Regions from separate parts of the Streptomyces sp. NPDC104761 genome, predicted to be linked through region 4. Evidence: riboswitches for the same ligand, from Rfam matches in the RefSeq annotation. Region 4 holds a riboswitch; each other region holds the start of a gene.
The links. Region 4 has a riboswitch for cyclic di-AMP ahead of ACZ63F_RS16845 (transglycosylase SLT domain-containing protein). Riboswitches for the same ligand answer to the same signal wherever they lie in the genome.

Region 1: linked by a shared signal. The riboswitch ahead of ACZ63F_RS15895 (C40 family peptidase) and the one ahead of ACZ63F_RS16845 (transglycosylase SLT domain-containing protein) in region 4 are both predicted to bind cyclic di-AMP.
Region 2: linked by a shared signal. The riboswitch ahead of ACZ63F_RS42285 (M23 family metallopeptidase) and the one ahead of ACZ63F_RS16845 (transglycosylase SLT domain-containing protein) in region 4 are both predicted to bind cyclic di-AMP.
Region 3: linked by a shared signal. The riboswitch ahead of ACZ63F_RS31560 (M23 family metallopeptidase) and the one ahead of ACZ63F_RS16845 (transglycosylase SLT domain-containing protein) in region 4 are both predicted to bind cyclic di-AMP.

What each region holds. Positions count from the first base shown of each region.
Region 1 is NZ_JBVJNZ010000005.1:93,514-100,785, forward strand. It holds gene ACZ63F_RS15885 (M23 family metallopeptidase) at 1-1,445, shown strand, start outside; gene pcrA (DNA helicase PcrA) at 1,495-3,981, opposite strand; cyclic di-AMP (ydaO/yuaA leader) riboswitch at 4,316-4,489, shown strand; gene ACZ63F_RS15895 (C40 family peptidase) at 4,498-5,661, shown strand; gene ACZ63F_RS15900 (hypothetical protein) at 5,977-6,150, shown strand; gene ACZ63F_RS15905 (hypothetical protein) at 6,190-6,543, opposite strand; gene ACZ63F_RS15910 (C40 family peptidase) at 7,001-7,272, shown strand, end outside.
Region 2 is NZ_JBVJNZ010000033.1:8,633-15,904, reverse strand. It holds gene ACZ63F_RS42290 (aldo/keto reductase) at 1-419, opposite strand, end outside; gene ACZ63F_RS42285 (M23 family metallopeptidase) at 572-1,609, opposite strand; cyclic di-AMP (ydaO/yuaA leader) riboswitch at 1,619-1,776, opposite strand; gene ACZ63F_RS42280 (PP2C family protein-serine/threonine phosphatase) at 2,028-3,125, opposite strand; tRNA gene ACZ63F_RS42275 (tRNA-Met) at 3,395-3,468, opposite strand; gene ACZ63F_RS42270 (dihydrofolate reductase family protein) at 3,604-4,734, opposite strand; gene ACZ63F_RS42265 (MarR family winged helix-turn-helix transcriptional regulator) at 4,856-5,383, shown strand; gene ACZ63F_RS42260 (GTP cyclohydrolase II) at 5,521-6,162, shown strand; partial or broken gene ACZ63F_RS42255 (O-methyltransferase) at 6,319-6,618, shown strand; gene ACZ63F_RS42250 (PKD domain-containing protein) at 6,877-7,272, opposite strand, start outside.
Region 3 is NZ_JBVJNZ010000013.1:234,456-241,727, forward strand. It holds gene ACZ63F_RS31555 (alpha-galactosidase) at 1-1,862, shown strand, start outside; cyclic di-AMP (ydaO/yuaA leader) riboswitch at 2,171-2,331, shown strand; gene ACZ63F_RS31560 (M23 family metallopeptidase) at 2,336-3,280, shown strand; gene ACZ63F_RS31565 (SGNH/GDSL hydrolase family protein) at 3,506-4,291, shown strand; gene ACZ63F_RS31570 (TetR/AcrR family transcriptional regulator) at 4,336-4,938, opposite strand; gene ACZ63F_RS31575 (GNAT family N-acetyltransferase) at 4,981-5,505, opposite strand; gene ACZ63F_RS31580 (helix-turn-helix domain-containing protein) at 5,504-6,115, shown strand; gene ACZ63F_RS31585 (MFS transporter) at 6,112-7,260, shown strand.
Region 4 is NZ_JBVJNZ010000005.1:301,759-309,030, forward strand. It holds gene ACZ63F_RS16840 (polyprenyl synthetase family protein) at 1-747, opposite strand, end outside; cyclic di-AMP (ydaO/yuaA leader) riboswitch at 2,034-2,232, shown strand; gene ACZ63F_RS16845 (transglycosylase SLT domain-containing protein) at 2,236-2,724, shown strand; gene ACZ63F_RS16850 (HAD family hydrolase) at 2,743-3,549, opposite strand; gene ACZ63F_RS16855 (hypothetical protein) at 3,640-3,903, shown strand; gene ACZ63F_RS16860 (carboxylate--amine ligase) at 3,843-5,096, opposite strand; gene fahA (fumarylacetoacetase) at 5,374-6,585, shown strand; gene ACZ63F_RS16870 (M56 family metallopeptidase) at 6,828-7,272, shown strand, end outside.

The DNA of each region.
Region 1 (7,272 bases), 210 kb from region 4:
GCACCCAGGAAGCCCAGTACGGCGACTTCACCACGTACGGCGACCACACCGCCACCGGCACCGCGTTCCACAGCGACCCGCTCTTCGGCAGCCTCCCCGGCCAGGGGCAGGCCACCGGGGCCTACGACACCACGCAGTGGCAGACCGCCGGCGGCCAGACGCTGAACTACGACCCGTACGCGGCCCAGCACCACGCCGCCTACGACTCCGGCGCCTACGACAGCACCGCGTGGACCGTCCCGGCACAGGGGACGGCCCCCGACACCAGCGGCCAGTGGGACGCGAACGCCTGGCTGCAGCCGGACCAGTCGGGCATGGCCGGAGCGACCCAGCAGTGGGAGTGGGGCACCCAGGCCTTCGACACCGGCGTGTACGACGCCACGCAGTGGAACTCCGACGGCACCCCGGCGCACGTCCCCGAGCACGAGCCGGAGCCTGTGCAGCAGCACGAGCCGTACGGGGACTTCGAGGAGCAGGCGGGCCACGAGCAGTACGCGGAGTACGACGGGCACGGCGGGCACGGCGGGCACGGCGAACACGACGGGCACGGCGGACACGACGGCTTCGCAGAGCCCACGGCGGACTCCCCGGACGACGGGGGATTGGCCGCGACCGGTGAACTGCCTGCAGTAACGCCACTGCTGGAGGACCAGGAAGAGGTCGCCCCGGCCACTCCCGCGGCGACTCGCGCCGGCTCCCGCGCGGGGGCGCGTTCCCGTCGCCGTACGCCTCCCAAGCGGTCCGCGCTGCTGACCGTCGCGGTGCCCTCGGTGTGCGTGATGGGGGTCGCCGGGATCGCGGCCGCCTCCGTCAACGGCCTCACCGGCGACGGCAAGGACACCACGGCCTCCGCCTCCGACGCGCAGTCGGTGAAACCGTCCGCCGCCAACAGCAAGCTGGACGCCCAGCTGAGGACGCTCTCCGCGGGTGCGGACGACTTCGCCGACCGGGCCAGCCGGACGCAGGAGCGCATCGACCTCAAGGCCCAGCAGGAGACCGAGAAGAAGAAGGCGGCGGCGGAGGCGGCCCGCAAGGAGCGGCTGCGCCCCAAGTACGTGCTTCCGGTCACGCAGAAAGGGCTCAGCGCCTATTTCGGCCAGGCCGGCGTCAACTGGATGTCCGTCCACACGGGAATCGACTTCCCCGTCTCCTACGGCACGACGGTGATGGCCGCGACCGACGGCGTCGTCTCCACCAAGTGGAACAGCGCCTACGGCAACATGATGATCGTGACGGCGAAGGACGGCACGGAGACGTGGTACTGCCACCTCTCGTCGTACCGCGTCGCCGCCGGGACGACGGTGAAGGCCGGCGACCCGATCGCGTACTCCGGGAACTCCGGGAACTCGACAGGACCGCACCTGCACTTCGAGGTGCGGCCGGCCGGCGGCGCCGCCATAGACCCGCTGCCGTGGCTGCGCAGCCACGGACTCGACCCGACCTGACCGGCCGGTACCGCAGGGCCCCGCCGCGGCGGGGCCCACACCGTCCGGGTCAGAGCTTCTCCACCGGCGCGTACCGCAGCAGCAGCCGCTTCGGCTTGGCGTCGCCGAAGTCGATCGTCGCCTCCGCGTTGCCGCCCGTGCCCTTCACCGCGACGACCGTGCCGAGGCCGAACTGGTCGTGGGTGACGCGGTCGCCGACCGCCAGCGAGACCACCGGCTTCTCCGAGGTCCGCCGGGTGGCGAAGCCGGACGCGCCCGACGCCGAGGAGCGCGAGCGGGTCGAGGAGAGCGAGGCCGCCACACCCGCCGCGGGTCCGGTGGAGACCGGCGCCATCGCCCCGGTGCGCTTCCACTCCAGATACGCGCCTGGGATCTCCTCCAGGAAACGCGAGGGCGGGTTGTACGACGGCTGGCCCCAGGCGCTGCGCATCGCCGACCGCGTGAGGTACAGCCGCTCCCGCGCGCGCGTGATGCCGACGTAGGCGAGCCGCCGTTCCTCCTCCAGCTCCTTGGTCTGGCCGAGGGCGCGCATGTGCGGGAAGACGCCGTCCTCCATGCCGGTCAGGAACACCACCGGGAACTCGAGGCCCTTGGCGGTGTGCAGGGTCATCAGGGTGATGACGCCGTCGCCGTTCTCGTCCTCGTCGGGGATCTGATCGGAGTCGGCGACCAGGGCCACCCGCTCCAGGAAGTCGGCGAGGCCGCCGGACTGCTCGCCCTCGCCGGACTCCTGCTCGAACTCCAGGGCCACGGAGGCGAGTTCCTGGAGGTTCTCGATACGGGTCTCGTCCTGCGGGTCCGTGGAGTTCTGCAACTCGGCCAGGTATCCGGTGCGTTCGTAGATCGCCTCCAGGACTGTGGCGGGTCCGGCGCCGGACTCCACGACCGTACGGAGGTCCTCCATCAGCGTGTTGAACCGCTTGACCGCGTTCGCCGACCGCGCGGCCATGCCGTACGCCTCGTCGACCCGCTTGAGCGCCTGCGGGAAGCTGATCTTCTCGCGCTGCGCGAGGGCGTCGATCATCGCCTCCGCGCGGTCGCCGATGCCGCGCTTGGGGACGTTGAGGATGCGCCGGAGCGGGACGGAGTCCTCCGGGTTGGCCAGCACCCGCAGGTACGCCAGGACGTCCCGGACCTCCTTGCGCTCGTAGAAGCGGACGCCGCCGACCACCTTGTAGGGCAGGCCGACCCGGATGAAGATCTCCTCGAAGACACGGGACTGCGCGTTGGTGCGGTAGAAGACGGCGACATCGCCGGCCTTGGCCTCGCCCGCGTCCGTCAGACGGTCTATCTCCTCGGCGACGAACTGCGCCTCGTCGTGTTCGGTGTCGGCGACGTAGCCGGTGATCTGCGCGCCCGCGCCCGCGTTGGTCCACAGGTTCTTCGGGCGGCGGGACTCGTTGCGCTCGATGACCGCGTTGGCGGCGGAGAGGATCGTCTGGGTGGAGCGGTAGTTCTGCTCCAGGAGGATCGTCGTCGCGTTCGGGTAGTCCTCCTCGAACTGGAGGATGTTGCGGATCGTGGCGCCCCGGAAGGCGTAGATCGACTGGTCGGCGTCACCGACGACGCAGAGCTCGGCGGGGGGCAGGTCGTGCTCGCCGGGCGGGGTGTCCTCCTCGTGTGCGCCGGTGCCGACCAGCTCGCGCACGAGGGCGTACTGGGCGTGGTTGGTGTCCTGGTACTCGTCGACCAGGACGTGCCGGAAGCGGCGGCGGTAGTGCTCGGCGACGTCCGGGAAGGCGCGCAGCAGGTTGACCGTCGTCATGATCAGGTCGTCGAAGTCGAGGGCGTTCGCCTCGCGCAGCCGCGACTGGTAGAGGGCGTAGGCCTGGGCGAGGGTCTTCTCGAAACCGTCGGTGGCCCTGGCGGCGAAGTCCTCCTCGTCGACCAGCTCGTTCTTCAGGTTGCTGACCTGGGCGCTGAAGGACTTCGGCGGGTAGCGCTTGGGGTCGAGGTCCAGGTCACGGCAGACCAGGGCCATCAGGCGCTTGGAGTCGGCGGCGTCGTAGATCGAGAAGGAGGAGGTGAAGCCGAGCTTCTTGCTCTCCCGGCGCAGGATCCGCACGCAGGCGCTGTGGAAGGTCATCACCCACATCGCGTTCGCGCGCGGGCCGACGAGGTGCTCGACGCGCTCCTTCATCTCGCCCGCGGCCTTGTTGGTGAACGTGATCGCGAGGATCTGGCCCGGGTGCACCTGGCGCGCGCCGAGCAGGTGCGCGATGCGGTGGGTGAGCACGCGCGTCTTGCCGGAACCGGCGCCGGCCACGATGAGCAGCGGGGAGCCGGCGTGCACGACGGCGGCCCGCTGGTTGTCGTTCAGCCCCTCCAGGAGCGCGGCCGGGTCCAGGGCGGGGCGGGCGGCACCGTCGCGGTAGTAGGCGTCCCGGTCCGGGGGCACGTCGAACTTCCCGCCGAACAGATCGTCCGGAACCGACTCCGGAGCGTGTTCGTCCTCGGGCGGCGGCGGAGGTTCCTCGTCGTGGCCGCGGGGGGCCTGGAGGCTCGCCAGGAAGCTGTCGTCAAAGAGGCTGCTCATCGCTCTCCGAGTCTAGGGCGCCCCACCGACAACCGGCCGCCACCCCGAAAAGTCGCCAACGTGACCGAACGGATCCCCTCCGTCACAGCAGGTCGACGCGCGTCCCGCAGCCGCCGACCCCCACCCCGGACCTTTGTATACCTCCCGCCGGAACCTTTGGACCCATCCGGGCAAGTCGCCCATAACCTCCCCGATCGCCCCGCCTGAACGAGCGCAACGCCAAGGTCACGAAAATGTATCGGGCATATCGCACATCAAACTTCACAGAGACCACACGAGTTGGCTAGCGTGCCGGGCAGGCCGCACGACCCCCACCGGCGAACGTCGCCGGGCCGCACGGCCTCCGCCGAGTCCGGGGCGCCACCGCGCGTCCGGAGCCGGGGACCCACACCGATCCCGGGGTGAATCGGTCCCGACTCCCCTCCGGGGGACGGGCCGTAGGGCAACCCTTCCGAACCACCCGCCCGAACCCGACAGCTAACTCGGTAGGCGGAACACCGGAAGGAGTCGCCCCCGTTGGCGTCGCACCGCAAGTCCCGGCCGTCAGGAGCGCGCGCGGCAGGCATACGCACCCCCGCGCTGGCCACCGCGGCCCTCACCTCCATGGCCCTGTTCTCCCAGTCGGCCGAGGCCGCGCCCTCCGAGGACGGCAAGCCGAGCCTGGAGGAGGTCGAGAAGAAGGTCGACGCCCTCTACCGGCAGGCGGAGTCGGCGACCGAGAAGTACAACGCGGCCAAGGAGCGCACCGGCAGACAGCGCAAGCAGGTCGACGCCCTGCTCGACGACGTCGCCAGACGCACCGAACGGCTCAACAGGGCGCGTGAGGAACTGGGTTCGTTCGCCGCGGCCCAGTACCGCACCGGCGCGAGCGTTCCCGACACCGCGACCTTCCTGCTCGCGGACAGCCCCCAGGGCTACTTCGACCAGGACCAGCTGATGAGCCGCCTGACCTCGCGCCAGAAGAGCGCGGTCGACGACTACGTCACCGAGCAGTCCGCGACCATGAAGAAGCGGCAGGAGACCACCCGGAGCCTCGAGTCGCTCACCGGGACACAGGACGACCTCAGGACCGCCAAGGCCACCGTGCAGACGAAGCTGGCCTCCGCGCGGGAGCTGCTGTCGCAGCTGACGGCCACGGAGAAGGCCCGGCTGGCGGCGATCGAGAAGCGGCAGCAGGAGGAGGCGGCCCGCAAGGCGGCGGAGCTGGCGCAGCAGCAGGCCGCCGCTGCCGACCGGGAGGCCTCGTCGTCCGCGGCGTCCTCGGCGCCGGGCGGCTCCGCTTCCGGATCGGGTTCGGACTCCGGCCCGGACTCCGCCTACGCCACGAAGGCCGCCAAGGCGATCGCCTTCGCCCGCGCGCAGATCGGCAAGCCGTACGTCTGGGGTGCCACCGGACCCGGCTCCTACGACTGCTCGGGGCTCTCCCAGGCCGCCTGGAAGGCCGCGGGCGTCTCCCTGCCGCGCACCACCTACGACCAGGTGAACGCCGGCACCACCGTCTCCCTCGCCGACGCCCTCCCCGGCGATCTGGTCTTCTTCTACGACGACGTCAGCCACGTCGGCATCTACCTCGGCAACGGCATGATGATCCACGCCCCGAAGCCCGGCGCCTACGTCCGCGAGGAGTCGATCTACTACGGCGGCGAGTCGATCATCCACAGCGTGGTGCGCCCGGCCTGACCCCGCGGGGCGCCCGTCACCTCTCGGGCGCCCCCACCCGCTTCCCTCCGCCGGCCCGCACGCGCCACGGCGCCCGCCTGCCGCCACGCATCCCCACCCGCCCGCCGACGCCCGTCGGCGCTCCTGTCCGCCGCGACCGCACGGTCCGCGCGACGGGGCGCGCTTTTCGTCGGCACGCGCGCATGCCCTGCGACTACCGCGACCGGCTCTCCCCAGCATCAGGGACATGTCCGGCATCTCACCCCTCCGCGCCCGGCGGGCGCAGCGTCCACCGGCGGCCGGGGCCGCCGTGATGGCCACCGGCATCATGCGGGGATGACGGCGACGACGAGGCTGTCGGTCGCGGCCGCCGTCGGCGGCGCGTGGCTGGAGTGGCCGGGGCGGGTGCTGGTGTGCGTCACGGTGGCGGCCTGGCCGGCCGTGGCGGCCGGTGCGGCGGCGGCCGGTGCGGTGGCGGCCGCCCGTACCGCTCTCAGGAAGGCCCGGTGAGGGTGCCGGGGATCAGGTCCGCGGCACGGCGCCGGAGGCTCAGGTCCACAGGACGGCGATGAAGATGTTCGCCATCGTGAGCAGGCCGACCAGGCCGAAGGCGCCCTTCTCGACCTTCTCGTCGTCCCGTTTCACGTAGACGAGCCCGAGGATCACGATCAGCAGGGCGAGCTTCACGCCGATCTTGATCGTGTTGACGTGGTGGTCGTCGGCCTCGTTGAGGCCGACCAGGATCACGCCGGTCGCGAGCATGGTGAACGCGCCGTGCAGCATCCCGGGGACGAACCGGGCCGTGCCCTGGCCCATCGCCTTCATCTGGGTGAGGAAGCCGCCGAGGAGCGCGGCGATGCCGATGATGTGCAGGCCGACGAAGAGATGGATGAGTACGTCCATGGCCCCGGAGCCTAATCAGGGCCGTACGGGGCACCTGCCACCGGCCCCTCCCCCGGCGCTCACCACCCCGCATATATGCACGCCATAGCACCCCGGCTCCCCCGTCAGCCCCGGAACCGCCGCTTCGGTCATCCCGCCCCGAGAAGCCGACGACTCCACACCCGAATCCCGCTCACATACCGTCGGGTAACGATCCGGTCACGCCAATTCCGCGCATCGCGTTACCAGGCCGACACACCCGGGCCTAGCCTCCTCCCCCAGGTGACCGACTCCCCACCGCCGCCCGGGCCAGGGGCGGCAGTCGGGCACCACCGCCGAGAAGATCCGGCGGCGGCCCGCTCCCCTGTGCGGGGCCGCCGCCGGAGGCGCAATCCGCATCCCCCGCGGCCGTACGGACGCTCCCCCTGGCGTGCCTGCGGACGAGACGGCGGTCGTACGAAAGGACGGGACACTCCAGGTGGCAGCGCACCGCAAGCCCCGACAGCGCTCGCTCGGCGGAAACACGGCCCGCACGGCCGTCACCCTCGCCCTGGCGGGCGCGGCCACCGCGACGGCCTTCGAAGGGACCGGAAACGCCGAGCCGCAGCTGACACCGGCCCAGGTGAAGGCCAGGGTGGACCAGCTGTACCAGGAGGCCGAGGAGGCCACCCAGAAGTACGACGGGGCGAAGGACAAGGCCGACGCGGCCCAGCGGCGGCTGCGGTCGCTGCAGGACGAGACCGCCCGCGC
Region 2 (7,272 bases), on a different contig from region 4:
AGCGCGCCGATGATCTCCTCGACCGGGATCTCGGGCTTGTCGAAGTGCGTGTAGTACAGGTCGATCCGGTCGGTGCCGAGACGCCGCAGGGACGCGTCGGCGGCGGCCTTGATGTTGGCGGCGGACAGGCCCTGGTACTCGGGGTGCTGGCTGACCTTCGTCGCGATGACGACGTCATCGCGGTTGCCGCGCGCCTTCACCCACTTCCCGATGATGGTCTCGGACTCGCCGCCCTTGTTGCCCTCGATCCACGCCGTGTACGAGTCGGCGGTGTCGACGAAGTTGCCGCCCGCGGCCGTGTACGCGTCGAGGACGGCGAAGGAGGTGGCCTCGTCGGCGGTCCAGCCGAAGACGTTGCCGCCGAGGGCGAGCGGGAAGACCTCGAGGTCGGAGGAGCCGAGTTTGCGAAGAGCAGTCATGCTCCACTTCAACACGGGCCGCCCGGGGGCCCATCCCGTCGAGTACGAAGTTCTCGTAAAAGCGGAATCCGCGGTTCGGAAGACTGGTGGCCCTGACGCCGGGGGGTGTCGTCAGGGCCGCCGGGAGCCGGTCGGTGCGCTCCGGGTCGAGGTCAGGGGTTGAGGCCCTTGCCGCGCAGCCAGGTCATGGGGTCGATGGCGGTGGCCTGGCCGTTCGGGTGGACCTCCAGGTGGAGGTGCGGGCCGGTCACGTTGCCGGTGGCGCCCACGCGGCCGATGACGTCGCCGGTGGCGACCTTCTGGCCGACCTTGACGCCGATCGAGGACTGGTGGCAGAACCACAGCTCGGTGCCGTCGTCGAGGGTGATGATCGTGCGGTAGCCGTAGGAGCCGGCCCAGCCCGCCTCGGTGACCGTGCCGCTGTGCACGGCCTTGATCAGCGTGCCGGTGGGCGCGGCGAAGTCGAGGCCGGTGTGGTAGCCGGAGGCCCACATGGAGCCGGCCTGGCCGAAGGTGCCGGTGATCGTGTACGAGACGACGGGCAGCGTGTACTGCTTGGCGAGCGCGGCGAGGCGGGCCTGCTCGGCCTTCTGCTTCGCGGAGGCCTCGGCCTTCTCCTTGGCGTCGGCTGCCTTGGCGGCGGCCGCCTTCTCCGCCTTGGCCTCGGCGTCCGCGATCGCCTTGTCGGCGGCGGCGACGGCCTTGGCACTGGCCTTGGTGTCGAGCTGGTTCTGCTGCTGCGCGGCCTGGGCGATGATCCGGCTGCGCAGCGCCTCGCCGGCGTCGGACGAGGAGGAGTCCGCGTCGGTGGCGGTCGTCGTGGTGACGCTGCTGAGCGCGGTCTGGGTGGCCTGGTGGCCGGTGTCCTCGCCGAGCAGGGCGTCGACCGAGGAGGGCAGGTCGGGCAGCGAGATGGAGACCGGCGGCTTGCCCGTGTTGGCGCTGGCCATGCCGCCCGCGCCGACGGCGGCTATGACGCCGACGCCGAGAACCGTGGAGCTGCGGGCAAGCCCGCCGCCCTTCTGCTTGGCGACCCGGTGCCGGCCGCGGGCCGCGGAGAGGGACTCCTCGGTGGGGTTCCACTCCTCGAAGGGGCCCTCGTCGGCGCGGTAGTCGCCGTAGGCGAAGGTCTCGGGCCGGCGCTGGCTGGGCACGAACGGGGCTGCCGGAGCAGGCGGGTTGGACGCCACGCGGGCGCACTCCTTTCCTTCCGCCGCCTACCGGGTTAGCTGACGGGTTCGGAGCGGGAAGGTCTCCTACGCGCGTATACCGGCCGTTTCCTACCGGCGGTAGCCGTGCGATTCACCCCAAGGTGGTGGTTCCCCGGTTCCCTTGCGGGATTCGGCGCGTGCGCACGGAGCCGTCGCGGGTGACGGCTGGGACGACCGCGCTGCGTTATCGAACGTTAATAGACCCGGCTACCAGATTCCAAGCAGTTCGTCTTGATCATTAAGCTTTCAAAGCTTGGACTTACCTGCCGCGACCGGTCAAAATCGGTCGAGTCGACGGTGCGCGCCGCTCAGCTCAGGAGTCACACAGGTTTTGATGGCGACTCAGTTGTTATGCGCAGGGCGCTTGCTCGGACACCGAACGTGACCGCCCCACCGTTCAGGGCCGTCGTACGGCGAGCAGCGCCATGTCGTCCGTCATGCCGCCGCCGGTGTGCCGGCGCACCTCGGCCGCGAGCCGGGCCACCAGGGCGCCGGGGGCGGTGGCGGTACGGCCGGTCAGCCGCCGCTGCGGGTCGTAGAACCGGCCGTGCGCGTCCCGCGCCTCGGAGAGGCCGTCGGTGTGCAGCAGCAGCGTGGCGCCGCTCGGGAACACGTGCTCGGCCGCCCGGTCGGGCCACGCCCCCAGCTCGCCCATCCCGAGCGGCAGCGCGGCCTCCGGCACCCGCACCGGGCGCACCTCGCCGTCGTCGTGCAGCAGCAGGGGCGGCGGATGACCGCGGTTGACGAGCCGCAGCGTGCCGTCGCCGTGCGGGAGTTCGGCAAGGACGGCGGTGGTGAACCCCTCCTGGGCGTCGACGCCGCCGCGCCGGACGCCCTCGCGCGCCAGCGCCCGCTCCAGCCGGCCGGCCACCGCCTCCAGCGTGGCCTCCTGCTCGGCGGCCTCCCGGAAGGCGCCGATGACCACGGCGACGGCGGCGACCGCGCCCATCCCCTTGCCGCGGACGTCGCCGACGACCAGCCGCACGCCGTACGGGGTGTCCTGGACGGCGTACAGGTCGCCGCCGATGAAGGTCCCCTCCTGGGCCGCCTCGTAGCGGGCGGCGATCTCGAAGCCGCCGATCCGCTCGGCGGGCTCGGGCAGCACGGCCCGCTGGGCGGCCTCGGCGACCTCGCGGGCGGAGGCGAGGCGCTGGTCGCCGCGTCGGACGATCCGGTTGATGCCGACGGCGAGGACGGCGACGGTGGCCACCGTGAGGATCTCGGTGCCGGCGTCGGCGTACGGGAGAAGGGCGAACCGCGCGTGCACGGCGTAGGCGGCCAGGAGCGCGGCCAGGCCGGTGAGGAGGGTGGTGCGCAGCGAGGAGAGGGGCGCGGCGATCAGCGGGGCGGCCGTGAAGAAGGGGACCGCGGTGAAGGGCGGGGGGGTGAGGAGGTCGTAACAGACACCGGCGCAGATCAGCAGCGCGGGCAGGAAGCGGGCGAGGATGCGGGCGGACGCCGGACCGCCCTGCTCCGCCTCTGCACGGCCCACCACGCGCCCCCCTGCCGTCCCATGTCCTCGATGCGCTCGCCGTGTGCGAGGTGCTCGCCGCGTTCGATGCGCTCGCCGCGTTCGATGCGCTCGCCGTGTTCGATGCGTCCGGTGTCTTCGCTGCCTGTCCGTCCAGGTTTGCGGCTGTGAGCGGGTGGTGCGAACGGTGTGGGCCGGGCGGATGAGTCCGGAAGTGTGTGACGGGGAACACGTGCCCGGATATGACTCAGGGCCGGAATCCTCGAATCTCGGATTCCGGCCCTGGGTTTCAGTAGCGGGGACAGGATTTGAACCTGCGACCTCTGGGTTATGAGCCCAGCGAGCTACCGAGCTGCTCCACCCCGCGTCGGTGACACCAGCATACGCCATCCGAAGAGGCGGAGTCACACGGGTTAAGACTCACGCGCAGGAGCGGGTCCGTGCACGCCGAAGCGGCGGGCCCGGGATCAGGCCAGGACCGGAGGGGTCCGGCCCCGCTCGGTCAGCCGGCGAGATGCCCGTTCGGCGCCTTCGCCAGTCCCTCGTACTCCCCCAGCACCAGCACCTCCACCCCCGCCTCCCGCAGCGTCCCCGTCCCGTCGGCCGCCGCCACGAACGTGTCCGGCTCGCGCCATGCCGTCACCACCCGCCGTACCCCGGCCCTGAGGATCAGCTCGGCGCAGGGGTGCGGGCGGGAGGCGCGGTGGGTGCAGGGTTCGAGGCTGGTGTAGACGGTGGCCGCGGCCAGCCGGGGATCGTCCGCGGGGATCTTGGCCAGGGCCGCCTCCTCCGCGTGGACCACGGGGTCGCCGACCTCGCGGGAGTGGCCGCGGGCCAGTTCCGTGCCGTCCGCCGCGACGACCACCGCGCCCACGCTGAACGCGGTCCGCGAGGGCGGGCACTCGGCCGCCAGTTCACAGGCGAGCCGCAGCCAGTGCCGGTCCGCGGCGGACGCCGACCCGCCGGTGCCGGGGGCCGTGGGCTCGTAGCGCATGAGCACGACGTCCTCGATACGGCGGGTCTCCAGGAGCCGCAGCCGTCCGGCCTGGTACCCGCCGGGACCGAAGAGGCGCGGCGCCTTCGGGTCGCCGACGAAGAGGGGCGCGAGCACCAGCTGGAGCTCGTCGGCCAGGCCCTCCTTGAGAAGCTGGGTGTGCACGGTGCCGCCGCCCTCGACCATCAGCCGCCGTACGCCCCGTACGTCGTGCAGGTGCTCCAGGAGCAGCCGCCAGTCGAGGTCGGTGCCGAGGGAGACGGTGTCGGCGGCGATCCCGCGGGCGCGGGCCCGCCGCACGCCCTCGTCCGTCGTGTAGACGATCTTCTCGCCGCCGGTGTGCCAGAACTGCGCGTCCGGGTCGAGGTCGCCGGTCGCGGTGACCGTGACCTTGAGGGGGTACTCGGCCCGGCCGGCGGCGGTCCGGGCCGCGCGCCGCTCCGGGGAGTTGACCAGGAGCCGGGGGTTGTCCGCGCGGATGGTGCCGGCGCCGATCAGGATGGCGTCGGTCGAGGCCCGTACCTCGTCGACGCGGTCGAAGTCGGCGGGAGAGGAGAGCAGGAGCCGGTCGGGGCCGGTGTCGTCGAGGAAGCCGTCGAGGGAGACGGCGGCGGACAGCAGGACGTAGGGGTACGGCATCGGACGCGCTCATTCCTGGCGGCGGGCGGGCTGGCCGACGGGCCGGCCGGGATCGGCGATCGGCCTGCCCGCTCTGACATGGACGCTTGGTTAAACTTTGAAACAAACCTACACTGGTGACATGACGACTCGCTGGCTCACTCCGAAGGAGCAGCGCGCCTGGCGCGCCTACATGGCGGCGACGCACCTCCTGGAGGACGCGATCGACCGGCAGCTCCAGCAGGACGCCGGCATGCCCCATCTGTACTACGGCATCCTGGCCAACCTCTCCGAGGCACCGGAGCGCAAGCTGCGCATGACCGACCTCGCCGAGAAGTCGAAGATCACCCGCAGCCGGCTGACGTACGCCGTGACCCGGCTGGAGAAGGACGGGCTGATCCGGCGCGAGGACTGCCAGTGGGACAAGCGCAGCAGCTTCGCGATCCTGACGGACGAGGGCATGGCGGTGCTGGAGCGCACGGCGCCCGGCCACGTGGAGACGGTTCGGGCGGCGGTCTTCGACCATCTCTCCGCCGAGCAGGTGGAGCAGCTCGAGGAGATCAGCTCCGTGATCGCGCGGGCGCTGGAGGGTGACGAGTCGACTCCACGGCCGACGTCGGACGAGCTGCCGTGGCGGCGCCGGTCGTCGTCGCCCTGTTCCGGTTCCTGACCCCTGTCCGTGCGCTTGATTTCCCGAAACCGCACGGAAATCTGTTGCTTCAAATTTAAAGCATGAGGTAGGGTTCCAGCCGTGGATCTGCTTCAAATCTGAAGCAGGCGCCCCGCGACGTCCCACTGGAGAACCCGATGACCGACTTCCCCGCCGCCACCCAGCGCGCCCGCGTCCGGGTCCCGCTGCGCTTCAACGACGGCTACAGCGTCAACGCCGAACTCGTCACGTTCCATGGCCTGACCGACGGCCAGGAGCACGTCGCCGTCGTCCTGGGGGAGCCCGCCCCCGGAACCCTCCCGCTGGTGCGCCTGCACTCCGAGTGCCTGACCGGCGACGTCTTCGGCTCGGCCCGCTGCGACTGCGGACCCCAGCTGCGCGAGGCCGTCGAGCGCATCGCCGAGCGCGGCGGCGTCCTGCTCTACCTGCGCCAGGAGGGCCGCGGCATCGGCCTCTACAACAAGCTCGACGCCTACGCCCTCCAGGACCAGGGCCTCGACACCTACGAGGCGAACGCCGCCCTCGGCCTGCCCGAGGACGCCCGCGACTACACCGCCGCCGCCCAGATGCTGAGCGCCCTCGGCCTCACCGACCTGGACCTGCTCTCCAACAACCCTGACAAGGCGGAGCAGTTGCGCGGCCTCGGCGTCACCGTCCGGGACCGCGTCCCGACCGGCGTCTTCAGCACCGCCCACAACGTCCGCTACCTGCGCGCCAAGGTCCTGCACACCCAGCACACGCTGCCGCTGGCCGAGCTGACGGAGCTCAACGCGGGCTGAGCACCGCCGGACGCGGTGTGCTGCCAACGGCAGGCACACCGACAAGGGGAGCCTTCGTGGACGACCGGCCGGCACGTGTTCTCGACGACCTCCACCAGGAGGGCCGGGCGCACGACGTCCCGCCGGCCGACCGACCGACTGCTGAGGCTGCGCAGCATGACTCCGGACGCGGCCCGGCTGATCTCCACGCTGATCAGGGCCCGGCGTGCCAGGTCCGTCCTGGAGATCGGCACCTCCAACGGCTGCTCGGCGATCTGGTTCGCCGACACCCTCCGCGCCACCGGCGGCCGCCCGACGACCGTGGACACCGACGCCGCCCGGGTCACCGCGGCCCTGGCCAACCTGGAGCGGGCGGGAGTACGGGAGTACGCGGACGTCCGCCACGCCGACGGTACCGAGACCCTGGCCGGCACCCCGGACGCATCCCTCGACCTCGTCGTGCTCGACGCCGAGCGCCCTGCGTACGCCGGGCTACTGGCCGCACCTGCGACGCGTTCTCAGACCGTACGGCGTCCTCGCCGTCGACAACGCGGTCAGCCACCGCGACCAGGTGGCCCCCTTCCGCGAACTGCTCGCCTCGGCAGCCGAGTTCACCGGCAACCTGCACGAGGTGGGCGACGGGGAGCTGACAGGGGTGCGGGTGCGATGAGCACCACCGTCGCCGTCACTTCCTTCACCGCGGCCGCGCGGGAGCGCCGGCCGGTCACCGGCCGGTCAGCCGAAGTAACCCTCCAGGTCTGCAAGGACGTTGACCGAGCCTGCCGCGTTGTGGATGTGGACGGTGCCATCGGCCGCGACCGGGATCACGGCCAGGACCGGACGGGTCCCGCCCGCGGTGAGGCTGTCGTTGGACACGCCGGGCAGGCTGCCGTCGCCGTAGGCGGTCAGGTGGGTGGTGGCGGTCGGGGTGACCCCCGTGAGGTTGACCAGCACCGCGGAGGCCGTTGCCGGGACCCCGTGGACACCGGCGACCTTGACGGTGAGGGTGCCGTTCGCGCCCAGCACCCTGCGGGGTGCGCCCAGCCCGGTACGGGTGTCGAGGAAACGGGCGGGTGTGGTCGCCACGTACGGTCCGCCGACGCAGGCACTCGGGTCGCCGCCCGAGTTGGC
Region 3 (7,272 bases), on a different contig from region 4:
AGGGCGGCCCCCGCTTCGTGCGGCCCGCGCTGTCCGTGCGGACCGAGGAGCGCCGGGGCACCGAGTGGACCTTCGACACGTACGAGGTCGAGGACGACGAGCTCCGGCTGCGCTTCACGGACGACGGCATCGTCATCACCCTGCACTACCGGATGCGCGGCGACGTCGTCGAGCGCTGGGTGAGCGTGGACAACGAGGCACGCGCGCGCGTGGAGCTGCTGCGCGCCGACCCCGCCACCTGGACGCTCCCCGACCGAGAGGGCTGGCGGCTGTCCCAGCTGCACGGACGCTGGGCCGCCGAGTCCCGCCTCACCAGGGCCCCGCTCACCTACGGCGAGAAGGTCATCGGCAGCCGCCGCGGCCACACCGGCCACCAGCACCTGCCCTGGGTCGCCCTCGACACCGACGCCACCGAGGAGCGCGGCGAGGTCTGGGGCTGCGCCCTCGGCTGGTCCGGCTCCTGGCGGATCGCGGTCGCCCAACTTCCCGACGCGCGCGTGCAGATCACCGGCGGCGCCGGCTACGACGACTCGGGCCTGCTGATGCTGGCCGAGGGCGAGTCGTACACCAGCCCGGTCTTCGCCGGCCTGTGGACCGACGGCGGCTTCGGCGGGGCGAGCCGCGCCTGGCACGCCTACCAGCGGGCGCACGTCATCCCGGACGCCGACCAGGACCGGCCGGTGCTGTTCAACTCCTGGGAGGCCACCACCTTCGACATCTCCGAGGAGCAGCAGGCCACCCTCGCCCGCCGGGCCGCCGCGATCGGCGTCGAGCTGTTCGTGGTCGACGACGGCTGGTTCGGCGCCCGCACCAGCGACCGCGCCGGCCTCGGCGACTGGACGCCCAACCCCGACCGCTTCCCCAAGGGCCTCAAGCCCCTCGCCGACTACGTGCACGCCCTCGGCATGCAGTTCGGCATCTGGGTCGAGCCCGAGATGGTCAACCCGGACAGCGACCTGTACCGCGCCCACCCCGACTGGGTCCAGTACCAGCAGGGACGAAAGCGGACGGAACTCCGCAACCAGCTCGTCCTCAACCTCGCCCGCGAGGACGTCCAGGAATACCTCTGGGAGCAGCTCGACGCCCTGCTGTCCAGTGCCCCGATCGACTACGTCAAGTGGGACTTCAACCGCTGCTTCACGGACGCGGGCTGGCCCGGCGAGCCCTACCCGCAGCGTCTGTGGGTCGACCATGTGCGCGGCCTGTACGCCCTGCTCGACCGGATCCGCGCGGCCCACCCGAACGTCGCCATCGAGTCCTGCTCTGGCGGTGGCGGGCGGATCGACCTCGGGATCATGAGCCGTACCGACGAGGTGTGGACCTCCGACAACACCGACCCGCTGGACCGGCTCGCCATCCAGCACGGCTTCAGCCAGATCCACCCCGCCCGGGTCATGTCGGCCTGGGTCACCGACAGCCCGAACCACCAGCTCAACGGCCGGATCAGCAGCCTGCGCTTCCGGTTCGTCAGCTCCATGGCCGGCGCGCTCGGGGTCGGCGGCGACCTCTCGCGGTGGACCGAGGAGGAGCTGGCCGAGGCCGGGCGCTGGGTGGAACTCTACAAGGAGATCCGGCCCCAGGTGCAGCGCGGCGACCAGTTCCGGCTGCGGCCACCGGCCGGCGGGCTCAGCGCGGTGCAGTACACCCTCGGCGACGAGACCGTCGTCCTGGCCTGGCTGCAGGCGCAGAGCTACGGCGAGCCGGCGCCGGCGCTGCGGCTGCAGGGGCTCGACCCGACCGCGTCGTACGAATGCCGCGAAACGGGCGAAGTGCATCGAGGTGCCGTGCTGTTGCACCACGGGCTGCGTACCGGGCTGAAGGGTGACCTGGATGCGGCGGTCTTCCGGCTCCGCCGGGTCTGACGCATCTGCCCGAATTGGCGCCTTCGTCATAACTTGCCATGGAATAAGCGGACGTGGTGTGACGTGCGTGAGGAGCGTCATATTCGTGACCGTCCGTCGCGCGTCATGCTCACGTAATCCTGATGTTCCGCAAGCGAATTGGAAATCCGACGGGGGCCGGAATTCACGGAGGGTGACCGGAACGTCCCTTTATGGATCACGTCGGGACCGGACGGCCGGAACCGGGTGCTTGTCCATGTCCGTCCCCCTCGCTTACGTTCGCCGCACATCCGGTCGGAACGCCGAATCCTGCCGCCGCCCGGAGTCCCCACACACACTCACCCGTGCCCGGCAGGAGCGGGGGACCCACCAGGTATGACCGCCTGTTCCGGTTCCCGGGACGGCTCGGGGTGCAGCCACCTCCTCCGGTGTGGCCGGGCAGCTCCAGCCCGAACCCGACAGCTCACCTCGCAGGCGCAGGAGAGGAATGCGCCATGCCCGCGAAGGGTAAGCACCGCCGTCCCAAGTCCCAGCGTCTCACCCGTTCGATGGCCGTCGCCGGAACCGGTGGCGCCGCGCTGGCCCTGCCGCTCATGGGGGCCACCGGCGCCCACGCGACCACCACGCAGTCCCTTTCCGGAAAGGCCGCCCAGTCGCTTCCCGTGGCCGAGAGGGCCGCGGTGAAGGAGGCGCCCGCACGGAATTCCGGCGCCGCGCATTCCGCGCGGCGGATCTACACGGTGGTGCCCGGCGACTACCTCTCGAAGATCGCCCGTGACCAGAACGTCCGCGGTGGCTGGCACCGGCTCTACGCCGACAACCGGCAGGCAGTGGGCGGCAATCCCTCGCTGATCCACCCCGGCCTCAAGCTCACCCTCGGCGGCCGGCACGCCGCGCCGACGGACTCCGGCTCCCGTCCCGAGGCGCAGTGGAGTCCGCGGTCGTCCGCCTCGTCCTCGGCGTCGTCCTCGGCGTCGTCCTCGTCCTCGGACGCCTCGGACATCGCGGGCGGTGCGGCCACGACCGTCGCCGGCTTCACCCTCCCGGTCGCCGGTGGCACCATCGGCACCGGCTACCACGTGGCCGGCAGCATGTGGTCCAGCGGTTACCACACGGGCGTCGACTTCGTCGTCCCGACCGGCACCCCGGTCAAGGCCGTCGGCGCCGGTACCGTCGTCACGGCCGGCTGGGGCGGCGCCTACGGCAACCAGGTCGTCATCCGGCTCGCCGACGGCTACTACGCGCAGTTCGGCCACCTCTCCGCCCTGTCCGTCTCGGTCGGCCAGACGGTGACCGCGGGTCAGCAGATCGGCCTCTCCGGCGCGACCGGCAACGTGACCGGCCCGCACCTCCACTTCGAGATCCGCACCACCCCCGACTACGGCTCGGACGTGGACCCGGTCGCCTACCTCCGCTCCAAGAGCGTCACCGTCGGCTGACCCTGCAGGCGCCGACCTCCGGCATTCCGGGGCCGCCCCACACGCGGTCCCGGAATCAGGATCGACGTCAACACCGCTGGTCAGGGACTTATTCCAAGATTGGCAAAGTATTTAGCAGTGTCTTATCTCACCGAGCGTCAACCCCTTATTACGGTCGCGTAGGTCACAGCCGAAGGTGAATCATGGCCCGACGTGGGAGACGATTCGAAGAGTGACAATGCATCAGTGATCGGGTCGTACGCAGCGGTGGGGGACAGCTTCACCGAGGGCGTGGGAGACCCCGGCCCCGACGGGGCGTTCGTCGGCTGGGCCGACCGGTTCGCGGTACTGCTGTCCGACCGGCGGCCCGAGGGCGACTTCAGCTACACCAACCTCGCCGTACGCGGGAAACTGCTCGACCAGATCGTGGCGGACCAGGTGCCGCAGGCCCTGGAACTCGCCCCGGACCTGGTCTCCTTCTGCGCGGGCGGCAACGACATCATCCGCCCCGGCACCGACCCCGACGAGGTGGCCGAGCGGTTCGAGCGGGCCGTGGCCCGGCTGACCGAGGCCGTCGGCACGGTGCTCGTGACCACCGGCTTCGACACCCGGGGCGTGCCCGTCCTGAAGCACCTGCGCGGCAAGATCGCCACATACAACGGACATGTCCGGGCCATCGCCGACCGGTACGGCTGCCCGGTCCTCGACCTGTGGTCCCTCAAGAGCGTGCAGGACCGGCGGGCCTGGGACGGCGACCGCCTGCACCTGTCTCCCGAGGGGCACACGCGCGTGGCGCTGCGCGCCGGTCAGGTGCTCGGCATCGAGGTGCCGGCCGACCCCGACCAGGCATGGCCCCCGCTGCCGCCCCGCGGCACCCTGGAGGTCCGCCGCGACGACGTGCACTGGGCCCGCGAGTACCTGGTCCCCTGGATCGGGCGCCGGCTGCGCGGCGAGTCGTCCGGCGACCACGTGACGGCCAAGGGTGCGCTCTCCCCGGACGACATCAAGATGCGGATCGCTTCCGTGGCCTGAGGCGGAGCGGGCGGGTAGGGGGTGGCCGCACTGCGGGCCGCCCCTTACTGCCGCTCGGGCAGCCCCAGTTCGCGCGCCAGCGCCTCGTCGGCCCAGGCCTGGGCCCTGGCCCGGGGTACGGCGCCGGGGTACGAGGTCAGCTGGACGGCGAGCCCGTCGAGCAGCGCGGTCAGCCGCAGCGCCGCCGCCGCGGGGTCGGGGCACCGGAACTCACCCGCCGCCACCCCCTCGGCGATGACCTCGGCGATGGCCGCCTTCCACTGCTGGTCCAGTCCCTTGGTGACGTCCCGCAGCGCGGGCTCCCGCAACGCCACCGCCCAGCCCTCGATCCACAGCCGCCAGCCCTTGGCCTGGCCGGTCGGCGCGTACCAGCGCACCGCGGCCCGCAGCCGGCGCAGCGCCGACGTGCGGCGGCCCAGCAGTTTGCGCAGATGCGCCAGGTCGTCCTCGGCGGCATAGGTGAAGGCGGCCGCGACCAGCTTCTCCTTCGTCGAGAAGTGGTACAGCACCAGCGCGTTGCTCACCCCGAGGGCCGAGGCCACATCGGCGATCCGCACCGCCGCCACGCCCCGCGCCTCGATCTGCCCGATGGCGGCCCGCAGCAGCTCCTCCCGCCGCTCGGCCACGCTCAACCGCACTCTCGCCACGCGGTCACCCTAATCGGTCGGCCCGCCACCCGCGTTGCCGTCTCAGGCCAGCGGCAGCCGCATGATCGTCAGGTCCAGCCAGCGGCCGAACTTGGTGCCCACCTCCCGGACCGTGCCGACGTGCTCGAAGCCGAACCGGTCGTGCAGCCGGACCGACGCGGCGTTCCCGGACTCGATGCCGGCGATCATCACATGGTGGCCGGCCTCGCGCGCCGAGGCGATGAGCGGGCCGAGCAGCGCGGAGCCGATGCCGAGCCCGTGGCTGCCCTCACGGACGTACACGGAGTTCTCCACCGTGTGCCGGTAGCCGTCCAGGGCGCGCCACGGTCCGTAGACCGCGAACCCGGCCACCTCGCCCGGTGCGTCGGCGGGCTCGGCCACGAGCGCCGAGCCGCGTTCCAGATGGGCCGCGAACCAGGCCGCGCCCTGTGCGGGGGACTGCGGGGTCTCGGTCCACAGCGCCGTCGAGTGCTCGATCGCGTGGTTGCGGATCGCGCGGACGGCCTCCCCGTCGGCGGGCCGGGCCGGGCGCACCACCACCTGGCCTCTCTCGTATATTGGATTCATGTCCAACATAGTAGAACCCTCCGCCGATCCCTTGGTGCGGCAGATCGCCGCACGGGTCCGCACCGAGCGGGAGCGCCGCCGCTGGACACTGGCGCAGCTCGCGGACGCCTCCGGCGTCTCCCCGGCGATGATCAGCCGGATCGAGCGCGGCGAGAGCAGCCCCACCGCGGTCGTCCTCGGCAAGCTGTCCGCCGCCTTCCAGATCGGCGTCGCCTCGCTGCTGGCCCCCGCCGAAGGCGCGCACGGCGCGCAGGAGTCCGTGGCCGACACCCCGGGGGTACGGCGCGCGGCCGACGCCGCCGAGTGGCGCGACCCCGGCACCGGCTACCGGCGCCGCCAGATCACCGGCCCGCGTTTCCCGGCGGAGATCGCCGAGATCCGGCTGCCCGCCGGAGCCCGGGTGCCCTACCCGGCCGCGGCCTTCGCCTTCGTACGGCAGCTGGTCTGGGTCCTCGACGGCCGGCTCACCTTCCACGACGGCGACACGGTCCACGAACTCGGGGCCGGCGACACCGTCGAACTCGGCGCACCGGCCGAGCGCGTCTTCGCCAACACCACTGACGCCGAATGCCGATACGCCGTCGTCCTCACCCGCGACGCCCAGCCGTGAGCCCACCGCTGCCCCGCGGCGGCACGTTTCTGCTGGCGGTCACGGCCGGCACGGCGATCGCGAACAACTACGCCGTGCAGCCCGCGCTCACCGCGGTCGCCACCGACCTGGACGTACCGCTCTCCACGATCGGCCTGGTACCCACCGCCGCGCTCGCCGGCTGCATGACCGGGTTCGCCCTGCTGCTCCCGCTCACCGACCACCTCGCCCCGAACCGCCTGGTCGCCGCACAGCTCACCGCCCTGGCCGCCGCCCTGGCGCTCGCCGCCACCGCGCACCACGCGTCCGTGCTGCTGGCCGCCTATCTGCTCGTCGGAGCCGCCGCGAGCGTGGCCGCCCAGGCCGGCAACATCGCCGGCCGCCATGCCCGGCCGGGCCGCGGCGGAACCGGCGTCGCCCTCGTCGCCGCCGGCATGTCGGCCGGCATCCTGCTCAGCCGGCTCGCGGGCGGCGCCCTCACCGACGCCTTCGGCTGGCGCCGGATGCTCCTCGTCTTCGCCGCCCTCGCCCTGCTCGGCGCGCTCGCCGCCGCGACGCTCCTGCCCCGGCAGCGGCCGCCCGCCTCGCGCGGCTACCGTGCCACCCTGGCCGCCCTCCCGCCGCTGCTCCTGCACCGGCCGGGACTGCGCCGCGCGGTGGCCACCGGAGCGCTCTGGTACTTCGCCTTCAACCTCTGCTGGATCGCCCTCACCCTGGCCCTGGCCCAGCCGCCGCACTCGCTCGGCCCGACCGCCATCGGCCTCTACAGCCTGGCCGGACTGCTCGGCTTCGCCGCGCTCCCGTTCACCGGCCGCCTCACCGACCGGTACGGCCCGCGCGCGGTGATCGGCATCTCGATGGCCACCGCCGCGACCGGTACCGCCCTGCTGGCCCCGGGCCTGGACGCCCCCTGGCGCACGTCCCTCGGCCTCGCCCTCTTCGACGCCGGCTGCTTCGCCGCGCAGGCCGCCAACCAGAGCCGCGTGATCGCCCTCGACCCCGCCCGCTCGGGCAGCCTCAGCAGCGTCCACCTGGTGGTGTACTTCTCGGTCGGCGCCCTGGGCTCGGCCGTCGCCGCACCCCTGCTCGACGCGCTCGGCTGGCAGGCCACCAGCCTCACGGCCACCGGCGCGCTGCTGCTCGCCGCTGCGCTCGGGCGCCGCTGAGGACGTGCCGCG
Region 4 (7,272 bases):
CACCGGAAGCGTGGGCACGCCCTCGCGGAGGTCCGTCCCCGGGGTCTTCCCGGACTCGCGCGAGTCGGAGGCGATGTCCAGGACGTCGTCGGCGAGCTGGAAGGCGACGCCGAGCCGTTCGCCGTACTGGGTGAGGACGTCGACGACCGTCTCGTCGGCACCGGACAGCATCGCGCCGAAGCGGCAGGAGACCGCGACCAGCGAGCCGGTCTTGCCGCTGAGCACGTCGAGGTAGTGCTCGACCGGGTCACGGCCGTCCGACGGGCCGGCCGTCTCCAGGATCTGACCGGTCACCAGCCGTTCGAACGCGAGGGCCTGGACCCGGACCGCCTCGGGACCGAGGTCGGCAAGGATCTGGGAGGCGCGGGCGAAGAGGAAGTCGCCGGTGAGGACAGCGAGCGAATTGCCCCAGCGGGTGTTGGCACTGTCGACACCGCGGCGTACGGCGGCCTCGTCCATCACGTCGTCGTGGTACAGCGTGGCCAGGTGGGTGAGCTCGACGACGACGGCCGACGGCACGACACCGGGCGCGTACGGGTCGCCGAACTGCGCGGCGAGCATCACCAGCAGCGGACGGAACCGCTTCCCCCCGGCCCGCACGAGATGCTGGGCGGCCTCCGTGATGAACGGGACCTCGCTCTTGGTGGCGTCTAGCAAGCCTTCCTCGACAGCCGTCAATCCGGCCTGGACATCGGCTTCCAGAGCCTGGTCCCGCACGCTCAGCCCGAACGGCCCGACGACGGTCACGAGGGGTCTCCTGTCTGCTGGTGTCTACTGGCGATTACACGGTTTGTCGATAGGTCGCTGCCATCACTCAAGTCAGCGTATCCGGTCAGGTTTCGATCACCGATAGCGCCCACGGTTACACCCCGGGCGCTATCGGATCACGACCGTTATGTTTTTGATCAGCTGATACGACATGACATCTACTGACTTAACAGGAAGTGCGGTCAGTTGTCCCGAACCGAGGCCCAGGCCGTGTCCCGCACCGGCCTCCACGCCGGGCCCGGGTCCCGGGTGACGCCCCGGATCCGTCCGGCAACGAACCCTCCGGACGGCCGCCGCCCGGAACCCGCCCCACTCCCCCCGGCGGGCGTCACCTGCCCGGGCGTACCCCTCTCCCCCACCCTGCCAGGCCGACGAGGACACCCGATGCACGAACGGCGGCATTCCACCCCCGTCCGCACACCCTTCCTCCACGGGACCACGCACGGCGACCTCCACGTTCCGTCGACCCACGCCCCTCGGCCTGCGACTCCTGGATGCGCACCTCCCTGACCGTGATGCGCACCTCCCCGACCGCCGTCCCGTCGGCCGACGGAACAACACCCCCACGCGCGCACGCGGTGGCCCGCAGGCTCCCCCGGCCGGCCCGCAGGGACATCTCACGCCCGGGTCCCCGCCCAGACTCCCGTCATGTCAACGACTCACACCGCAGAGGAGGTTCCGCCTTCACGACGGGCCCTCACACCGACGATCCCGATCCCCCGGCACCCTTCCCCCGACGTGACGAGAATCACGCGTACGCACGCCGACCCTCGGCACGCACTCCGTACCCGGACCGCCAACCAGCAGCCTCACCTGCGGCGTTGAGTCCGACCGGCGGCACCCGCCCACTCCCCTGATCCGACCAGAATCGGCCTGAAGTTCATGGAGCGCCTCAATTCGGACTAATCTCGCTAATCATCCACACAGGGACACTCCGGAGTGGAATCCCAACGAATACGAGCCGGGCACTATTCCGCCGAACCAGGAAAAGGCGGATTCCATCAGTCTCGAATGCCCGATTTGCCGCTATTGCGAATTCGTGAAGTAGGTCACGTGCACCTAAATGCCGCAGGGCGCGCAAGGCAACCCTCCTTTCCTTTCCCTGTAAGCCAGTTGAGGGTTGGCAGTCGCAAAGGATCAAGCGGTCCATACGGCGCGGATCAAGGCTAATCGGCACGTTGTGCGCATCAGGCTCTTGTTCCGGACATGTGCTGTCGCATACGTTCCGGCTCGCCGGGCGGACGCCGAATCCTGCCGCCGCCCGTAATGACCCATCGACGAGATCATTCGCACGGCAGGAGCGGGGGACCCAGGTAAGTCGCCGGACCGGGCGGCCGACGTCACAGAACAGACGTCGTTCCGGAACGGCTAGGGGTGAAGTCGTATCGCCTTCGGGCGGTGCGGCCGGGCACTCCCCGGGCCCGAACCCGACAGCTCACCTCGCAGGCGACGGAGAGGAACCTCGCCATGCCTGCTGCCGCCCAGCACCGCCGTCCCCGCCGTAACCGCATCGCCCGCACGCTCGCCGTCGTCGGCACCGGTGCCGCCGTCCTCGCTCTCCCGCTCATCGGGGCGACGACCGCGTCCGCCGCCGGCTCCTCCACCACAACGGCCTCCACGACCCTCGCCGGGTACCCGAACAACCTCGACGGCTGGATCCGCGAGTCGCTCGCGATCATGCACGAGAAGAACATCCCTGGCACCTACAACGGCATCTACCGCAACCTGATGCGGGAGTCCTCCGGCAACCCGCGGGCCATCAACCTCTGGGACTCCAACGCGGCGAAGGGCATCCCGTCCAAGGGCCTGCTCCAGGTCATCGACCCGACGTTCAAGGCCTACCACGTGGACGGCACGTCGTTCGACATCTACGACCCGGTCGCGAACATCACCGCCGCCTGCAACTACGCCGCCGCACGGTACGGCTCGATCGACAACGTCAACGGCGCGTACTGACCCGACCGACGCCGCGCGTCAGTCGAAGAGTCTTTCGAGGACGACGGCGATGCCGTCGTCCTCGTTCGACGTGGTGATCTCGTCGGCCATCGCCCTGAGTTCGGGATGGGCGTTGGCCATCGCCACCCCGTGGGCCGCCCACGCGAACATCGGGATGTCGTTGGGCATGTCGCCGAAGGCGATGGCCCGTCCGGCGCTCAGCCCCAGCCGGTCGGCGGCCAGCGCGAGCCCGGTCGCCTTGGTCACCCCGCACGGCTGCAGTTCGACGGTGCCCGGCCCGGACATCGTGACCGTCGCCAGCGATCCGACGACCGAGCGGGCGGTCGTCGCCAGTTCGTCGTCGGACAGGGTGTGGTGGCGCAGCAGCACCTTGCTGATCGGCGCGCACCACAGGTCGTCGCGCCGGGCGACGCGCAGCGCGGGCAGCGTGGGATGGGGCATCAGATAGCCCGGCTCGATGAGCGTGAGCCCGTCCACACCGTCCTGGTCGACCGCCGCGTACACCTGGCCGACCTCGGCCTCGATCTTGCCGAGTGCGGTCTCCGCCAGTTCCCGGTCCAGGGTGACCGACCACAGCAGGCGGTGCGCGCCGGCGTCGTACACCTGCGCGCCCTGGCCGCAGACCGCGAGTCCCGTGCAGCCGAGGTCGTCGAGGAGCGGGCGCACTCTCGGGGCCGGACGGCCGGTCACCACGAGGTGCTGGGCACCGGCCCGGCGGGCCTGTCCGAGCGCGGCGAGCGACCGTTCCGACAGGGTGTCGTCGCCGCGCAGCAGCGTGCCGTCCAGGTCGGTGGCGATCAGTGAGTACGGGGAGGGTGCGACCATGATCAGAGAATACGGACAGCGCGGCCGTGGGACTCACGTGCGTTTCGGCCTCAAGTGGCGCCCGCCGTCTCCGTGATGGGGCCTTTGCCAGTGGCGGCCGTTGTGTTCTCCGAGACGCTCGGCACCTGCCCCGAGGACCCGGCCGGCGATGCGCTGAGCGTCGGGGACGTCCGACGGCTCGGACTCCGGTTCGACGGGGACGGCGACGCCGTCGAACCGGACGTCGCACGCGAGCTGTTGGGGCAGGTGAGGACCGGGGGGACCGCCGGAGGTGTCGGCGCCGGTCACGGCAGCTACGGTGCCTGCTTCGCGGCGTTGCTGGAGCTGCGGCGGTTGGTACGCCACAGCTGGTAGAGGTGCTTCGCGCCCGGACGCACGAAGCGGGCGAGCAGGGTGACGAACGGCAGCGGGTCGTCACCCGCCAGCCAGGCGAGCTCGGTCCCGCTCGGCCGCTTCGGCGCGTGCGGTGTCGTGTAGCCGCTGCGGCGGTAGGCGAGGAGGGCGGGCAGGTCGATGTTCTCCACCACGTAACGGTGGCCGGTGCGCTGTTCCCCCTCCGGAACCCGGCGCCCGGTCAGGTCCAGGTGCATGGCACGGACGACGTCCACGCCTCGCTCGCTCTCGAAGAGCCGGAACTGGGCGCCCATGCGCGGGTTGAAGTCGAGCAGCTTGTACTGCCCGTCGCGCCGGTCGAAGCGCAGGTCGAGGTCGATGATGCCGGTGAAGCCGATCTGCTTGATGAAACGCGCGGCGAGGTCGGCGAGTTCCGGGTTGTCGACGACGTACGCGTTCGCGGTCATGCCGGCGTGCGGCGGCCAGGAACGGACCTTGACCCCGGTGAACAGGGCGCGTGGAGTGGAGTCGGCGTCGAAGTAGGCGTGCACGATCCAGTCCTCGGCCTCCTCCCTCGGCAGGTACTCCTGGAGGATGACACCCGGATGGGTGCCCCAGTCACGGGCGAGGGCGAGCAGTCCCTCCCTGGTGGCGATCCGCGTCGTTCCGTTGACGGCGGGCTGCTTGCGCCGGACGAACGCCTCACGGTTCTTGGCGACGATCGGGAAGCGGGCCTTCTCCGCGAAGTCGGCGATCTCGTCGTACGAGTCGGGAAAGGCGGCCGCCGGGCTCGGGATGCCGTGTTCCACGCACAGTTCGTGCAGGCCCTGCTTGCTCGCCAGCCGGCGGGGCAGTTCCGGGTCGACGCGCGGGAAGAGGAAGCGGTCGCCGAGTGCGTCCTGGTGCTCGGCGATCAGGACGGCGGCCTCCTCGTCGGTGGGGATCAGCACGGTCGGACGGCCGATGCGGCGGCCGATGCGCAGCAACCCCTCGACGAGACGGTCCGCTTCCTCGGCGCCTGTTGTCGGCCACACGAACGCCCGTTTGAGATAGCGGGACGAAGCCGCCGGCGTGTACGCGTCCTCCGTGATCGCGTACATGGGAACGCCCAGGCGGCCCAGGCTGCGAATCGCGCCGACCCCGCCGTGGTGCAGCGGATAGTCGCCGAACTTGACGATCAGGCCCGGCACGTCGCGGTCCGCCTCGAACGGCACGCTGACGGCATTCCTGGCCACGGGTCCCCCCACGTGTCCCCCTCTACGGACCGGACCCACCCCGTCCGTGTCCCCCAAAGGACGCTAAGCCGGAATTGCCTACTCCGACAAGGCCTATTAGGACATTGCGAACTCTTTAGACACTGTCACGACAGGCAACTCACCCGTAACGTGTGGCGCGACCACATGGAATGCCGCGCAACGCCATAGTGACGTCGCCACATGGCCGTTCCCCGCGCGGCACGGATGAGAGTGAGGCAGCCACCCCATGCCCCCCTTGCCCCCCTTCGAGGTCCCCGAGGGTGACCCCTTCGGCCCGAACAACCTTCCGTATGGCGTGTTCTCGACCTCCGAGAGCTCGGACCGGAGGGTCGGCGTCCGCCTAGGCGACCACGTCCTCGACGCCGGTGCCGCGGCCCTCGCCCTCGGCTCGCCCTACGCCTCCCTGCTCGCCAGGCCGACCCTCAACCCGCTGCTGGCCGCCGGCCGCACCGCCTGGTCGGACGTGCGGCGCGCCCTGACCGCCTGGGTGACCGTGCCCGCGCACCGGGAGACGCTCGCCCCTCTCCTGCACCCGCTGGCCGAGGTGACCCTGCATCTGCCCTTCGAGGTCGCCGACTACGTCGACTTCTACGCCTCCGAGAACCACGCCCGGAACGCCGGCCGCATCTTCCGCCCCGACGCCGCCGATCCGCTCACCCCCAACTGGAAGCACCTGCCGATCGGTTACCACGGCCGCGCAGGCACGGTCGTGGTGTCCGGAACGGACGTCGTACGGCCCTCGGGGCAGCGGAAGGCACCCTCGGACGCGGCACCGGTGTTCGGCCCGTCGGTACGGCTGGACATCGAGGCCGAGGTCGGCTTCGTCGTCGGCACGCCTTCACCACAGGGCAGCCCCGTGGCACTGGCCGACTTCAGGGAGCACGTGTTCGGCCTCTGCCTGCTGAACGACTGGTCGGCGCGGGACATCCAGGCCTGGGAGTACGTCCCGCTCGGCCCGTTCCTCGGCAAGTCGTTCGCCACCTCGGTCTCGGCGTGGATCACCCCGCTCGACGCGCTGGAGGAGGCACGGGTCACCCCGCCGCCGCGGACGCATCCGCTGCTGCCGTACCTCGACGACGCCATGGAGGAACCCGCCGGCTACGACCTGCGGATCTCGATCGCCATCAACGGGCAGACGGTGTCCGAGCCGCCGTTCTCCACCATGTACTGGACCGCCGCCCAGCAGCTCGCCCACCTCACGGTCAACGGCGCCTCCCTGCGCACCGGCGACCTGTACGGCTCCGGCACGGTGAGCGGCGCGGAGCCCGGGCAACGCGGGTCCCTGCTGGAGCTGACCTGGAACGGACGCGACCCCCTCGAACTCCCGGACGGAAAGCGGACGTACCTGGAGGACGGCGACGTGGTGACGCTGTCGGCCTGGGCTCCGGGGCCGGGCGGCAGCCGGGTGGGGCTCGGGGAGGTCAGCGGTCGGGTCGTGGCGGGGTGAGGAGCGCGCCGGGCCGGTGAACGGATGGGTGTGCCCGGATCGTCGTCGACACCTGACTCGGGGCACCCGGCACCGTCATACTGACGGGACACGCACCATGCGATGCGCCCGCACGCGCACCATGCGAAGCGTCGGCGCACGCACCACGGGACGCGCCGGCGCGCGCCATGTCACGCAGCGGCGTATCGCCCCGCGCCAGCCGCCACCCGCACGCATTTCCGATCAGGAAACGGAGCCCCGGCATGACCGTCTGCCTGCTCCTGCTGACCGTCGTCGCCCTGACGGCCGCGGTGCCTGCGCCGCGTGCCCTGGTGCGGTCCCTGTGGCCGGAGCGGGAACCGGTGGTCGCGCTGTGGGTGTGGCAGTGCCTGGTCGCCACCGTGCTGCTGTGCTGCCTGGCCGCGCTCACCCTGGGCGCGGCGGCCGTCTTCCACACCGTGCGCGACCGGGTGTTCGCGCCGGCGCCGCCGGCGGTCACCGCCGCGTACGACCTCTCCGTCGCGCCACCTTGGGCGGTCGCCCTCACCGTGCTGCTGGCGTCCGGAGCCGCGTGGACGACGGCGATGCTCGCCCGCGAACTGGTCGAGGCCCGGCGCCGCCGCGACCGGACCCGCGCACACCTGCGCGAACGGGCACCGGAACTGCCGGCAGGGCTGCCCGCGGCACGCGGACCGATGCTGGTGCTGG